3 regions of the Streptomyces sp. NPDC053432 genome follow, and region 2 is predicted to be linked to each of the others. Evidence: riboswitches for the same ligand, from Rfam matches in the RefSeq annotation. Region 2 holds a riboswitch; each other region holds the start of a gene.
The links. A riboswitch is a leader RNA that binds a small molecule or an ion and turns the genes downstream of it on or off. The one in region 2 is predicted to bind cyclic di-AMP.
Positions count from the first base shown of each region.

Region 1: another riboswitch for cyclic di-AMP. It lies ahead of ACZ6Y1_RS14875 (transglycosylase family protein); the one in region 2 lies ahead of ACZ6Y1_RS13305 (M23 family metallopeptidase).
Region 3: another riboswitch for cyclic di-AMP. It lies ahead of ACZ6Y1_RS07750 (M23 family metallopeptidase); the one in region 2 lies ahead of ACZ6Y1_RS13305 (M23 family metallopeptidase).

Region 1 is NZ_JBVJKF010000007.1:248,269-251,533, reverse strand. It holds gene eno (phosphopyruvate hydratase) at 1-826, opposite strand, end outside; gene ACZ6Y1_RS14875 (transglycosylase family protein) at 1,109-1,801, opposite strand; cyclic di-AMP (ydaO/yuaA leader) riboswitch at 1,804-1,975, opposite strand; gene ACZ6Y1_RS14870 (LysM peptidoglycan-binding domain-containing protein) at 2,252-3,265, opposite strand, start outside.
Region 2 is NZ_JBVJKF010000006.1:258,792-262,056, reverse strand. It holds gene ACZ6Y1_RS13310 (M16 family metallopeptidase) at 1-1,211, shown strand, start outside; cyclic di-AMP (ydaO/yuaA leader) riboswitch at 1,432-1,590, shown strand; gene ACZ6Y1_RS13305 (M23 family metallopeptidase) at 1,604-2,407, shown strand; gene ACZ6Y1_RS13300 (GntR family transcriptional regulator) at 2,609-3,265, shown strand, end outside.
Region 3 is NZ_JBVJKF010000003.1:367,454-370,718, reverse strand. It holds gene ACZ6Y1_RS07755 (SGNH/GDSL hydrolase family protein) at 1-660, opposite strand, end outside; gene ACZ6Y1_RS07750 (M23 family metallopeptidase) at 824-1,774, opposite strand; cyclic di-AMP (ydaO/yuaA leader) riboswitch at 1,777-1,951, opposite strand; gene ACZ6Y1_RS07745 (tyrosine-protein phosphatase) at 2,274-3,065, shown strand; gene ACZ6Y1_RS07740 (aspartate aminotransferase family protein) at 3,152-3,265, opposite strand, start outside.

The DNA.
Region 1 (3,265 bases), on a different contig from region 2:
CCTCGACGAGCTCGGCGTAGTAGTCGGTCATCTCGGCGGCCGAGCGGGACTTGCCCTCGAACTCGTACTGGCCGTCCTTGTAGAACTCGGACGCGGCGACGTCGAGCGCGAGCGCGATGTCCGTGCCCGGGGTGTAGCCGGCCTGCTTGATGGCCTCGATGATGAGGTCGAGCGCGGCGCGGTTGGACTCCAGGTTCGGGGCGAAGCCGCCCTCGTCGCCCAGGCCGGTGGACAGGCCCTTGGAGTGCAGGACCTTCTTGAGGGTGTGGTAGACCTCGGCACCCCAGCGCAGCGCCTCGGAGAAGGACTCCGCGCCGATCGGGGCGATCATGAACTCCTGGATGTCGACGTTGGAGTCGGCGTGCGACCCACCGTTGAGGATGTTCATCATCGGAACGGGCAGCAGGTGCGCGTTCGGACCGCCGAGGTAGCGGAAGAGCGGAAGGTCGGAGGCCTCGGACGCGGCGTGCGCCACGGCGAGGGAGACACCGAGGATGGCGTTGGCGCCGAGGGAGCCCTTGTTCTCGGTGGCGTCCAGGTCGATCATCGCCTGGTCGATCAGGCGCTGCTCGGTGGCGTCGTAGCCGACGAGCTCGGGGCCGAGCTGCTCGATGACGGCGAGGACGGCCTTCTCGACGCCCTTGCCGAGGTAGCGGTCGGGGTCACCGTCACGGAGCTCTACGGCTTCGAATGCACCGGTGGAGGCACCGGACGGAACTGCAGCACGGCCGGTGCTGCCGTCGTCGAGGCCCACCTCGACCTCGACCGTGGGGTTGCCTCGGGAGTCCAGGATTTCCCGGGCTACGACGACGTCGATGGACGGCACGAGCATCTCCTTCTGGGATGTGACGCTGGGTGTGCGGCGGCATGTCAGGCCATGGGACGGCCTTGCCGCTTAGAGCCTAACCGCCTCCGGGCATTCGGCCTGCCGACCGCCCGGGTCCTGGGACGAAAAAGGGCCCGAATACCCCCGTTCCAGGACATACGACTCTGGAGAAAGGCGCCTTGGCCCGCACACACGCCGCCGCCCGGCGCGTGGAGGGGAAGGCGCGCCGGGCGGTGGGGCTGTCACATGCGGTGAAAGGGCCTGCGGCTAGTGCCGCATTGTTCAGCTGAGCTTCAGCTTCTGACCCGGGAAGATCAGGTCGGCGTCGGACACGATGTCCTTGTTCAGCTCGAAGAGCTTCTCCCAGCCGCCCTTGACGGCGTTGGCGTCGGCGATGGCACCGAGGGTGTCGCCGGCCTTGACCTCGTACGAACCGTTGCCCGTCTTCGGGGCCTCGGTGCGCTCGGAGCGGGTGGTCGGGGCCGGGGTCTCGGAGCGCTTGGGCTCCGTCTTCTTCGGCTCCGTCTTCTTGGTCTCGGTCTTCTTCGGCTGGGTCTTCTTGGTCTCCGTCTTCGGGGTCTCGGTCGAGCCGCCGGTGTAGGAGGAGTTCGACAGACCCACGCCGCAGGACGGCCAGGCGCCCTTGCCCTGGCCCTTGAGGACCTTCTCGGCGATGGCTATCTGCTGTGACTTCGAGGCCTGGTTGGCCTGCGGGGCGTAGGCCTTGCCGCCGTACGCGGCCCAGGTGGAGGAAGAGAACTGCAGGCCACCGTAGTAGCCGTTGCCCGTGTTGATGGACCAGTTGCCACCGGACTCGCACTGGGCGACGCGGTCCCACTCGCTCGCGGTGGCGGCGCTCGCGGTACCCGCGGCCATCAGCGGCGCGGCGACGACGGCGCCGGCGACACCGGCGAGCGTGGCGATGCGGACGGCCTTGGTGGCGCGACGGTGCTTGCCCTTGCCGGAAAGCAGCATGAGGTTCTCCTCACCGACGCCTACGAGGTGAGCTGTCGGGTTCGGGCGAGTGAGTTGCCCGGCCGTGCGACCCAGCGCACGTCTTGACCCCTAGCCGGTTGCCGGCCGTCTCTCAACGGCCGTTCCCGGCACCTACCTTGGTTCCCCCGCTCCTGCCTCCGGCGCTTGACGCGACGACTGTTCCCCCCGTCCGCCGGCAGGATTCGGCGATGCGGTCGAAGGAGCCCGCGGTGGCGGGCGATTCAGAAGGTAGACAGGTCTCTCCCCGATGTTCAACGCGCGGCATCGGGGAGAAACGGCCCCTACTTGCGTCCTTCTCAAAGGCGTTTGCGCAGGTGAGGACGGGGTTTGCGCAAGCCCCGGGGCGGGACACGCCAGTTGACCGGAAGAGACACATGTCTCACTTACAGAAAACCGACAATCAACTCTTACCGGTCAACTGAAGTGCCCTTACTGTCCGGATAGATCCAGGTTCTGTCCGGGCTTGATCAGGTTGGCGTCCCCGCCGATGACCTGCTCATTGGCCTTGTAGAGGGCGTTCCAGCCGCCCTTGACCCCCTTGGCATCCGCGATGGCCGTCAGGCTGTCGCCCGTCTTCACGGTGTACGTGGGCTCCGACGCGGCATCAGGCGTCCCGGGAGTCTCCGGGGCCGGCGTGCCGCGGTGCTTGCCGGTGCCCTCGGCAGTCGTGACGGGCGGTGCGGTCGAGGCGTCAGGCGCCGTGGGGACTCCCGGGTTGGCCGGGTCGGCCGGGTTCGCCGGGGGCAGGCCGGGCGCGGTCGGCGTCGTCGCGGGAGGCGCCGTCGGGGTGCCGGGGTCGGCGGGCTTACCCGAGTTGCCCTGATCGCCCGGGATACCCGGGTTGCCCGGGTTGTTCGAGTTGCCCGGAGTCGTCGGCTCGTCAACCGGGAGGTCCGCCGGGGGCATGACGGGCAGTCCGAGGTTCGGGCCGAGCGGGCCGTCGGCGATCCCCGGGGTCGGAGCCCCGAAATCCGTGGACGGCGGCACGGCCCCGGAGGGCGGTACGACGTCGTCCGGGCGGGAGGGGGTGGGCTTGACACTGCCGTGGTTGCCGGGCTGGCCGGGGTCGACCACGGCGGCGGGGCCCTGCGCGTCCAGCCCGGCGGGCGCCGCGCACATCGGCCACGCCTGCGGGCCCTTGGCCGCGAGCACGCGTTCGGCGACGGCTATCTGCTGGGAACGGCTCGCGAGGTCGGCCCGCTCGGCGAAGTCGAGGCCGCCGGCCTCCCGCCACTCCTCCTGGGTGAACTGGAGGCCGCCGTAGGCGCCGCTGCCGAAGTTGGCACTCCAGCTGCCGCCGCTCTCGCACTCGGCGACCTTGTCCCACGTGGAGGTGTCGGCCGCGCTCGCGCCGGTGGCGGCGAGCAGCGGCAGAGCCAGCGCGGAGCCGGTGACTCCGGCAGTGACGACTATCGCGGGCACCTGACGGGGGCGTCTGTGGCG
Region 2 (3,265 bases):
ACGCGGAGCCCGAGGGCCTGGACGGCGTGGCCACCATCATGGCCCGCGCGCTCTCCGAGGGCACCGACAAGCACTCCGCCGAGGAGTTCGCCGCCGAGCTGGAGCGCTGCGGCGCCACCCTCGACGCGCACGCCGACCACCCGGGCCTGCGGGTCTCCCTGGAGGTCCCGGCCTCCCGCCTGCACAAGGCGCTGGGCCTGCTCGCCGAGGCGCTGCGCGCGCCCGCCTTCGCCGACAGCGAGGTCGACCGGCTGGTGCGCAACCGGCTCGACGAGATCCCGCACGAGCAGGCCAACCCGCAGCGCCGGGCCGCCAAGCAGCTCTCCAAGGAGCTCTTCCCGGCCACCCTGCGGATGTCCCGCCCGCGCCAGGGCACCGAGGAGACGGTCGCCCGGATCGACGCGACCGCCGTACGCGCCTTCTACGAGGCCCACGTACGCCCCGCCACCGCCACCGCGGTGATCGTCGGCGACCTGACCGGCATCGACCTGGACGCCGTGCTGGCGGACACCCTGGGCACCTGGACGGGCGACCTCGCCGACCCGCTCCCGGTGCCCGCCGTCACCGCGGACGACACCGGCCGTGTGGTCATCGTGGACCGTCCCGGCGCGGTCCAGACGCAGCTGCTGATCGGCCGCATCGGGCCGGACCGCCACGACCGGGTCTGGGCGGCCCAGGTGCTCGGCACCTACTGCCTGGGCGGCACCCTCACCTCACGCCTGGACAAGGTGCTGCGCGAGGAGAAGGGGTACACCTACGGCGTGCGCGCCTTCGGCCAGGTGCTGCGTTCCACCGCGGACGGCAAGGGCGCCTCCATGCTCGCCATCAGCGGCTCGGTGGACACCCCGAACACCGGACCGGCCCTGGAGGACCTCTGGAAGGTGCTCCGCACCCTCGCGGAGGGCGGACTGACCGACGCCGAACGGGACGTGGCGGTGCAGAACCTGGTGGGCGTGGCCCCGCTGAAGTTCGAGACGGCGGCCTCGGTCGCCGGCACCCTCGCCGACCAGGTCGAGCAGGAACTTCCGGACGACTTCCAGGCGCAGTTGTACGCCCGGCTCGCCGAAACCGGCACCGTGGAGGCCACTTCCGCGGTCGTGAGCGCCTTCCCGGCGGACCGGCTCGTCACGGTCCTGGTGGGTGACGCGTCGCTGATCGAGGAGCCGGTGCGCGCCCTCGGTATCGGTGAAGTGAGCGTCGTCACCAACTGAGATACCCCACCGGCGTCCTCAACTGGCGCTTGAACGGCGGTCCTTGGAGGGGCCCGGGCGGCTTGGCCGCTCGGGCCCCTTTTGTCCGTTTGGTGGCGAGGTTGCTTGTTTGCGGTGTGGCGTACGCAACAAAAGGGCGTGTCTGTTTGGTGATTGGCTGATGATCCGCCTAGCGTCGGCCGTGCTGTCCGTCAGTTGTACGCGCCGCATCCGCGGCACCGGGCAGCGATCGCCGAGTCCCCGTCAGGCGCGAGCCTGGGGAGCCGGGGACCCACATCAGTCCCTGGGGTGAATCGGACCGCCTCGCAAGAGGGGGCCCGTAGGAGACCTTCCTGCTCCGAACCCGTCAGCTAACCCGGTAGGCGAGAAGGAAGGAAAGGATCAGCCCCTTCATGGCGTTTGGCAGTCGTCCCGCCGGCTCCGGCAAGCACCGTGGTTCCAGCCGTCTGAGCCGCAAGACCGCCGGTTACGCCGGCATAGCCGCCCTCGCCACGACCGGCGTCGTCGGCACCATCGCCGCCCCGGCCTTCGCCGCGGACAACGGTGGCAACAACCACTCCCAGGACAACACGCTCGGTGCCGTGGTCGTCGCCGAGGAGCTCCCGAGCGACATCGCCGAGCAGGCCGACTCCCAGCAGCGCGCAGCCGAGCACGCCGCCGCCAAGGCGCAGGCCGAGGCCGACGCCAGGCAGCAGGCGGCGGAGGCCAAGCGTCTCGCCGAGGCCAAGGCGAAGGCCGAGCGCGAGGCCGCCGAGCGCGCGGCCCGCGAGGAGGAGCGCAAGCGCCTCAACACCTTCGTCGCCCCGGTCGAGGGCTCCTACGTCTCCACGCAGTACCACGCGGGCGGCGGCATGTGGTCCTCCGGCAGCCACACGGGCATCGACTTCCACGCCGACGAGGGCACCTCGGTCCACGCGGTCGGCGCCGGTGTCGTCGTCGAGGCGGGCTGGGGCGGTGCGTACGGCAACAACGTCGTCATCAAGCACAACGACGGCACGTACACGCAGTACGGCCACCTGCTGCAGCTGAACGTCTCCGTCGGCCAGCAGGTCACCGCGGGCCAGCAGATCGGCCTGTCGGGCTCCACGGGCAACTCCAGCGGCCCGCACCTGCACTTCGAGGCCCGTACCGGCGCGAAGTACGGCTCGGACATCAACCCCCTGGCCTACCTGCGCTCGCACGGCGTCGACCTCTGATCGACTCCACCGCACCGCTGCGCCACCGAAAGACCCCGGCTCCCCGAGCCGGGGTCTTCGTGTTTCGGCAGGCTTCCCGGGGCTGCCCCGGGTTTCCCATTTCCGGCCGCTCTCGGAAATCATCGTGTGTTGCAATAGAGTCGCAGCAGTAGTGGCACGGCACCGATGAGGGTGTGAGTCGGAAAAGGCGGAGGTCCGGTCTTGCGTATTCCTGCGCACGCGGTATGCACGGCAATTCGCGACGACATCGTCTCCGGGGTCTTCGGGCCGGGCAGCAGACTGACGGAGGAGGTGTTGGCCCGCCGGTACGGGGTCTCCCGCGTCCCGGTCCGTGAGGCGCTGCGGACCCTGGAGTCCGAGGGGTTCGTGACCACGCGGCGGCACGCGGGGGCCTGCGTGGCCGAGCCGACGGAGCAGGAGGCCGCCGATCTGCTGGAGCTGCGGATGCTGCTGGAGCCGCTCGCCGCGGCCAGGGCCGCGCGGCGGCGCACCGAGGCGCACCTCAAGGTGCTGCGGGGCCTGGTCAGGCTGGGTCAGGAGCGCGCCAGGCGGGGCCAGGGGGAGGACCTGAGGTCCCTGGGCGGCTGGTTCCACGAGACGCTCGCGCAGGCCTCGGGCAGCCCGGGGCTGATCGCGCTGCTCACGCAGATGCGGCACAAGGTCGCCTGGATGTACGTGGTGGAGGCGCCGGCCCGGCCGGTGGAGTCCTGGGCGGAGCACGGGGCGGTGGTGGACGCGGTGGCCCGGGGCGACGCCGAGCGGGCCCGGGCGCTGGCGGCGGTCCACGCCGAGCGGGCGGCGGGGGCGCACCGGCTGCGGATCAGGGCGGCGGTGAGCACTTCGCAACCTGCCGTAAAC
Region 3 (3,265 bases), on a different contig from region 2:
GACCGAGCCGCGCGGCCGCTCCGGCGGCCACGGCTGGTCGGGGTCGGCCGGCACGTCCAGTCCGAGCACCTGCGCGGCGCGCAGCGCGACGCGGGTGTGTCCCTCGGGCGACAGGTGCAGCCGGTCGGTGTCCCACGCCCGGCGGTCCTGTACGGACTTGAGGGACCAGAGGTCGAGCACCGGGCAGTCGTAGCGGTCGGCGATGGCGCGGACGTGGACGCTGTACGTCGCCACCTTGCCCCGCAGGTGTTTGAGGACCGGTACGCCCCGGGTGTCGAAGCCGGTGGTGATCACGACCCGGCCGACGGCTCCGGTGAGGTCGGCGACGGCCGCCTCGAAGCGCTCCGCCACGTCGTCGGGGTCCGTGCCGGGGCGGATGATGTCGTTGCCGCCCGCGCAGAAGGTCACGAGGTCGGGCGCGAGCGCCTTGGCCCGCGGGACCTGGTCGGCCACGATCTGGTCGAGGAGTTTGCCGCGCACGGCCAGGTTCGCGTACCGGAATTCGCCCTCCGGATGCTGGTCGGCCAGGAGCACGGCGAGCCGGTCCGCCCAGCCGAGATAAGTGTCCCCGGGTCCCGGGTCCCCCACGCCCTCGGTGAAGCTGTCCCCGATCGCCGCGTACGAGCCGATGGTCTTGAGTTTCGTCGTCGTCGCTGCCACGAGACGACATCCTTCACTCTCGTAACCAACCTACGCCAACGTAATGAGGGGTTGACGGGCCGTGATCTTTACCACGCGGGGGATAAGGAATACGTACACGTGAGGCCGGGGCCCCCCTCGGGTCCCGGCCTCACGCGTGTCTGTGCTCCGGCGGCGGCTGCCGTCAGATGCTGACGCCCTTCGCACGGAGGTAGCTCAGCGGGTCGATGTCGGAGCCGTAGGACGGGCCCGTACGGATCTCGAAGTGCAGGTGGGGTCCGGTGGAGTTGCCGGTGGAACCGGAGAGGCCGATGGTCTGGCCGGCGGTGACGCTCTGGCCGACCGAGACGGACAGCGAGGAGAGGTGGGCGTACTGCGAGTAGATGCCGTCCGCGTGCCGGATGACGACCTCGTTGCCGTACGCGCCGCCCCAGCCGGCGGAGACGACGGTGCCCGCGCCGACGGCCCGGACCGTGGTGCCGGAGCTCGCGATGAAGTCGACACCGGTGTGGTAGCCGGAGGACCACATGCTGCCCGCGACCTTGTACTGGGTGGAGATGCCGGTGCTGGCCAGGGGGGCCACGAAGCCGGAGGCCGACGTCTTGGCCGCGGGGGCCTCGGGCGCGGACTGCTGCTGCGCCGGCGCCTCCTGCCCGGCCGCCTTCGGAGCCGTCCTCGGGGCCGCGTCGGGGGCGGTCTTCCGGGCGGTCTGCGGAGCGGCCTTCGGAGCGGTCTTCGGGGCGGACTGCGCCGGAGCCGCCTCGCCCGCACCGCCGAGGTGCAGCTTCAGGCCGGGGTGGATCAGCGAGGGGTTGTCCCCGACCGCCTCGCGGTTGTCGGCGTAGAGCTGCTGCCAGCCGCCGGCCAGGTGGCGCTCGGCGGCGATCTTGGAGAGGTAGTCGCCCGGCACGACCGTGTAGACGGTCGGCGCGCCGGCCTCGGCCCGGAGCGGGGCGGAGACCTGCGGGGCCGCCACGGGGGCCACGGTGGTCGCGGCGGCCGGAGCACCGGCCGCCTGGGCACCTGCGGCTCCCATCAGCGGCAGCGCGAGGGCCGCACCGCCGGTGCCGGCGGCCACGAAGCCGCGCGGTATCGAAAGGGACTTGGGGCGGCGGTGCTTACCCTTTGCAGGCATGTCGCATTCCTCTCCGGCGCCTGCGAGGTGAGCTGTCGGGTTCGGACTGGAGATGTCCGGCAGTACATGGACGGAGCATGTACGGCTTCACCCCTAGCCGTCCCGGGGTCGAGTTCCGGGACAGCGGCTTACCTGGTTCCCCCGCTCCTGCCGCGCGTGAATGGTCGGGTGGTTTCCGGGCGGCGGCAGGATTCGGCGATCCACCCGGATCGGTCGCGAACGTAATCCCAAAAGGCCGCGGCGAACAAGCCGCGAATTTCCTGACGGATTCACAGGGACCGGAAACCGGGGGAATACTGGTCACCCTCCGTCCATTCCCGTCCGTCAACAACCCCTCCGGCGCGGGCATTCGGCTTTCGCGATCAGGCACTCACGGTCACCGTATGATCTGGCTCACGGGGACGTGCCCGATCTCGCCTCCGCTCATGGCAAGTTGCCGCCAAACAGTGTAATTCGGACAGAGCACCCACGAGCAGCATCACGAAACGGAGGAGTTCCCTTGACCCAGCAGATACAGGAGCCGGAACTGTCCGGAGTGCGCAATTTCCGCGATGTGGGCGGATTGCCGACTTCTGATGGACGAAGGGTCAAGACGGGGCGACTCTTCCGAAGCGGACATCTGGCGCATGCCACGGAAACCGATACAGAGTTCCTCGGTTCGCTCGGCCTCCACACCGTCTTCGACTTCCGCAACGGAGCCGACCACGCGCTCGACGGCCTGGACGTGGAGCTGCCCGGCGTGCGGAACGTCAACATCCCGCTCTCGGATCCGGCCGACGGCCGCGAGTTCTGGAAGATGGTCCGCGGCGGCGACCTGGAGCAGCTCCGCTCGATCCTGGGCGACGGGAAGGCGGCGGCCCGGATGACGAACTCGTACCGGGCGATGATCAAGAGCCGTACCGCGGAGCACAGCCGGGTCCTGCACGCCCTCGCCGAGGACAGCGTCCCGGCCCTGATGCACTGCGCCGCCGGCAAGGACCGGGCCGGCCTCTCGATCGCCGTCACCCTGCTCGCACTGGACGTCGAGCGCGAGGCGATCGTCGCGGACTACCTGGAGTCGAACGCTCCGCACCGCCGCTACCGGGTCCGCCGCGGCGACGACTCCGCGGAGGCCCGCTCGCCCGAGGTGATGGAGCTGCTCGCCCCGCTCTTCGACGCCCGCGCCGAATACCTGGTCGCGGCGTTCGACACCATCGAGGAGACCTGGGGCGGCGTGGACCGCTACCTGGCGGAGGGCCTCGGGCTCACGGACGGGACCAGGAGCCGGCTGCGCGAGCGGCTGCTCGACTGACGCGCCGGCCCGGAGGGGAGCGCGCCGCGCGCGCTCGCCTCCCCGCCCGCCCGCCGCCCCCCGCCCGCCTATTCCGCGGCCGCCCGTCAGCGGTTGCCGACCGCCTGCTTGACCAGGGTCCGGCCGAAGTCCCACATGAGACCGGACCCGCCGTGCGCCTCGTCCATGACCTCGCGGAAGGCCCCGACGAACCGGTCGAC